DNA from 2 places in the Isoptericola jiangsuensis genome. Region 1 is predicted to be linked to the other one. Evidence: predicted binding sites of a transcription regulator. Region 1 holds the regulator's gene; the other holds the start of a gene.

What was found. Region 1 encodes HspR, which represses chaperone genes until heat shock. Its sites were predicted from a motif close to AAGTTGAGTCNNNNNGACTCAACTT; they were not measured.
Region 2: clpB (ATP-dependent chaperone ClpB) is a predicted target of HspR. The motif match lies at 1,551-1,575, and genes of this name have one in related genera.

What each region holds. Positions count from the first base shown of each region.
Region 1 is NZ_PDJJ01000001.1:3,670,821-3,673,266, forward strand. Features, by position in the region: gene ATJ88_RS16515 (hypothetical protein) at 1-596, shown strand, start outside; gene ATJ88_RS16520 (DUF1540 domain-containing protein) at 733-1,041, opposite strand; gene ATJ88_RS16525 (heat shock protein transcriptional repressor HspR) at 1,196-1,648, opposite strand; gene ATJ88_RS16530 (DnaJ C-terminal domain-containing protein) at 1,721-2,446, opposite strand, start outside.
Region 2 is NZ_PDJJ01000001.1:441,574-444,019, forward strand. Features, by position in the region: gene ATJ88_RS02050 (alpha/beta hydrolase) at 1-508, opposite strand, end outside; gene ATJ88_RS02055 (LppM family (lipo)protein) at 519-1,475, opposite strand; gene clpB (ATP-dependent chaperone ClpB) at 1,626-2,446, shown strand, end outside.

The DNA.
Region 1 (2,446 bases):
GGCTCGGGTTCGCCCGGTCCTCGGCGGGCATCGGCCTCGACGAGACCCTCGAGGACGTCGCCTGCCTGTACCGCGCCGTGGGTGCGCCCGTCGACGTCGACGTGGTGCGCGGTGCGGCCCTCGGCTGGGTGCAGGGGCGCGAGCGGGAACCCACGCTGTCCGGGGTCCGCGACCCCGCCACCGGTCTGCCGACGGTCGACTACCTCGGCGAGCGCCTGCGCGAGACGTACGGGCGGTCCGCCGGGTCGGCGCTCCCGGTGTCGGAGACCCACTGCCTGGTGATCATCGACGTGGCGGTGGACGACCTCGACGCGTGGCAACGCATGGCTCGCGCCGCCTCCGTGGGCCGGACGCTCGACCAGGTCTTCGGCAGCGGCCACCCGATGGCGTCGCTGAGCGACGGCGTGTTCGCCGTGCTGTGCGAGCGCTCACCCGACGTCGCGCGGCTGTCCCAGTCGGTGCGGCGGATCGTGGAGCGCAACGCCCAGATCCTCGGCGTGGCCGGGACGATGCGTCGGCCGGTGCGCGTCTGGCTCGAACGCCTGCCGGCGTCGCACGGCGCGGCCGTCGACCTGCTCCAGCACCTGCGCCGCTGAGGGGCCCCGGCCGAGCACGACGCGGGCCGGTGCGCACCACCCAGGGCGTGCGCGCCGGCTCGTGACCGGCCGGGGACGACGACGGGCCCGGACGGAACGGTCCGTCCGGGCCCGTCGGGCGTCGCAGGGGCGGCGCTCAGGCGGTCTCGAAGGTGAGGCAGTCGGCGTGCCCCTCGTCCTGCGGGCCGGCGCCGACGCGGATGGCGGCCGCCCCGCACTCGAGGCTGTCGTTGTGCACGCAGTCGACGCGCTGGCAGGCGCCGACGTGGGCGACGACCTTGTCGAGGCCGCCCTTGGTGCCGAGCGGGATGAAGGTCGCGCAGGCGGCGTCGCCGGGGACCCCGCCGATGGTGACCGCTCCGGCGTGACAGTCGTGGTCGTGGTTGTAGCTGCACCCGTCCACCGAGCACTCGGTGACCTCGGGCATCTCCATCAGGGTCGTCATCTCTGCTCCTCCGTGGGCCGTGGTGCGTCGCTCTCGTCACTCGATCATAGGAGCGAATTCGCATTCTGGCTACGAAGGAAATACTCACCCGAAGAAATAAGGAAAGCCTTACCGCAATGTATTCGATATAGGAAACAATGACGTTCCCTAAAGATCAGCCGCGCGGGGCGGGCCGCCACAGCACCAGCGCACCGCTGTCCTGCCGGGACTCCACGTCCACCCGCAGCTCGGTGCGCCGCACACGGCGGCCCAGCGGCATCGCCACGACGTCACCGCCCGACCCGGCGGTGAACACCCGGCCCGCGGCGTGCTCACGCTCCGCCAGCAGGCGGGCCAGCTCCCCCAGCCGCTGCTCCAGCACCGAGACGTGCTGCTCCAGCTCGAGGATGCGCTTGATGCCCGCGAGGTTCACGCCCTCGGACTGCGCCAGGCGCTGCACCTCCAGCAGCCGGGCCACGTCGCGCCGCGAGTAGCGGCGGCCCCGGCCGCGCGTGCGCCGCGGCACCACCAGACCCAGCCGGTCGTACTGCCGCAGCGTCTGCGGGTGCATCCCCGCGAGCTGCGCGGCCTGCGAGACCGTCAGCACGGGTGCGTCGTCGGTGACCATCTCGACCTCCTCCCGGCCCGAGGCTACCGTCGGCCCCGCCCGCCACCAGGGCCGACGGCGCCGACGCAGCCGCTACTGCGCCGCCCGGGCAGCCAGCCCGGCGCGCACGTCGTCGTCGCCGTCGGCCGCGGCGGCGAACTCCTCCAGCGCCTTCTTCGCGGCGCGGCTCAGCTTCTGCGGGACCACGACCTGCACGGTGACCAGCAGGTCGCCCGTCTTCTTCGTCGTCGCCACGCCGCGGCCCTTGAGGCGCAGCACCCGGCCCGACGGCGTCCCCGCCGGGACCTTGAGACGCACCGTCTCGCCCGACAGCGTCGGCACCTCGACCGTCGTGCCCAGCGTCGCCTCGGCGAACGTCACCGGCAGCGTCATGCGCAGGTCGTCGCCGTCCATCGAGAACACCGGGTGCGGCTCGAGCTGGATGCGGATCATCAGGTCGCCCGCGGGACCGCCGTTCACGCCCGGGCGGCCCTTGCCGCGCAGGCGGATCCGCTGCCCGTCGTGGACGCCCGCGGGGATGCGGGCGGTCAGGTCGCGGCCGTCGACGGTCATCTCGACCGTCGTGCCCTGCACCGCCGCCCGGAACGACAGCGTCGCCTTGTGCTCGATGTCGGCGCCGCGCTGCTGCTGCGGCCCGCCGAACCCGGCCGGACGCCGCCCCGCGCCGCCGCCGAACATCTGCCCGAGGATGTCCTCGAACCCGCCCGACTGCTGGTACTGCACGCGCGGACCGCCCGGACCGCCGGCCCGACCGGTGGGGGCGCCGCCGCCGAACATCGAACCGAAGATGTCCTCGAA
Region 2 (2,446 bases), 3.2 Mb from region 1:
ACCACGGGCTGTTCAGCACGAGGGCGTCCGCACGCCCCGGGCGGGCCGACGCCCACAGCGGGGCGATCAGTCCGCCCGTGGAGTGGCCGAGGACGACGAGGCGCTCGTGCCCGGCAACGCGGATCGTGGCGGCCCCCGCGTCGAGGTCCTGCGCGTACACCGCGACGTCCGGGACGAGGTTCGGGTCGCCGCCGGCCGCGACGTGGCTGTCCCACGACCGGCCGTGCCCGCGCAGGTCCACCGCGTAGAACGCGTGCCCCGCCGCGGCGAACGCCTCGGCGACGTGCGGGTGGAAGAAGTAGTCGGCGAACCCGTGCACGGCCAGGACCGCGACCCGGGCGGGCCTCCCGTCGGGCGCGACCGACGGCGTGTGCCGCACGAGCGTCGCCCGTGCGCCCTCGGGCAGCACGAGCTCACGGGCCTCGAAGGCACGGCCGAGCAGGTCCGGCTGCCAGGCCTCGCCGTGCGCCCCGGGGTCGGGGCGCACGGCGTCGTCGGCGGTCGTCATCTCCGGGCCGTCAGCGACGGTTCGGGTCGTACGGGTCGACGGGCGGCTGGCCCGGCTGCTGGCTCGGCGGGCCGGGCGGCGACTGGCCCGGGGCGGCCGGCCCGGAACCGGGCGCCTGCTGACCGGGCAGCGAGCCGAACGCGTCGCCCTGCTGCGGCGCGGCGGCGGGCTGCGGGCGGCGGTTGTTGCGCACGATGAGCGCCGCGACGAGGCCGAGCACGGCGAGGCCGAGGACCAGGCCGACGATCCACCAGGGGAAGCCGCCGTCCTCGGCGACGACGAGGTCCATCGCGTCGGAGTCGGTGTCGCCGCCCGTGCTCGCACCCTCGGACGCGTCGGTGCCGGGCTCCTCGGCCGCGGCGCCGCCTCCGACGGCGGAGCCGCGTGCGGTCATCTCCGTGCGCTCGCCGAACGGCGGGTTCCAGGTGACGGTGGTGCCGTCGACCGCGCCGTTGGTGTCGGTGACCTCGCCGGGGAAGGTGACGGAGATCGACACGAGGAACGTGTCGAGGATCTCCTGGGGCATGTCGCCCGCGCCGGCCATCTCCTCGGTGTCCTCGCTGAGGTCCATGACGCCGTCGACGACGAACTCGTCGCCCTCGCGGGTGATGGAGAGATCCTCGGACCCGGTGCCGCCGAACTCGTCGAGCGGCGTCTCGGTGAAGGTGAAGGTGCTGCCCGTGTACTCCCCGTCGGCGTAGGGCTCCTGCGTGCCCCCGTCCGGCAGCTCGGACCCCATCTCGCTGCCCATCTGGTCCCACAGCTCGCCGGCGTCCATGCCCATCGACTCGGCGATCTCGTTCGAGACCGCCATGACGACGTTGCCGGAGACGGTGTCGTCCTCCGAGAGGGTCAGGTTCATCTCGATCTTCATGCAGCCGGCGAGCAGCAGCAGGCCGGTGACGGCGAGGAGGGCGACAAGGGCGCGGCGGGTGCGCCGTCGGGCGGCGGTGGCGAGGGTGGTCACCCCACCAGCATCCCGCACCGGGCGGCGTCCGTCACCCCGGTCCCGCAGCGTGGTCGCGTCGGGAGTGCGCGATCAAAGTTGAGCGGAATAGACTCAACTTGGCGCCCGTTGGCACCCGTAGACCCCTCAGACGACGGACCCGGAGGATCCATGGACACGAAGTTCACGACGATGTCGCAGCAGGCCATCGGCGACGCGGTCGCCTCGGCGTCGGCGGCCGGCAACCCGCAGCTCGAGCCCGCGCACCTGCTCGCCGCGCTGCTCGCCCAGACGGGCGGTGTCGCCGTCGGGCTGCTGGAGGCCGTGGGCGCCGACGCCCAGCAGGTGGGCCGCAAGACCCGCGCCGCGCTCGTCGCGCTGCCCGGCGCCAGTGGCGGCAGCGTCGCGCAGCCGTCGCCGTCCCGGGCGCTGCAGTCGGTGCTGACCGACGCCGCGCAGGAGGCGCAGGCGCTCGGCGACGAGTACGTGTCCACCGAGCACCTGCTGGTCGCGATCGCGGCCGGGTCGTCCCCGGCCGCGCAGGCCCTCACCTCCACCGGTGCGACGGCGGACGCGCTGCGCGCCGCCCTGCCCGCCGTGCGCGGCAACGGCCGGGTGACCAGCCCCAACCCGGAGGGCACGTACAAGGCGCTGGAACAGTACGGCACCGACCTGACCCAGCGGGCCCGCGACGGCCGCCTGGACCCCGTCATCGGCCGCGACGCGGAGATCCGCCGGGTCGTGCAGGTGCTGTCGCGCCGCACGAAGAACAACCCGGTGCTCATCGGCGAGCCGGGCGTCGGCAAGACTGCCGTCGTCGAGGGTCTGGCGCAGCGCATCGTCGCCGGTGACGTCCCCACCTCCCTGCAGGGCAAGCGCCTGGTCGCGCTCGACCTCGTCGGCATGGTCGCGGGCGCGAAGTACCGCGGCGAGTTCGAGGAGCGCCTCAAGGCCGTCCTGGAGGAGATCACCGCGTCGGACGGTGAGGTCAT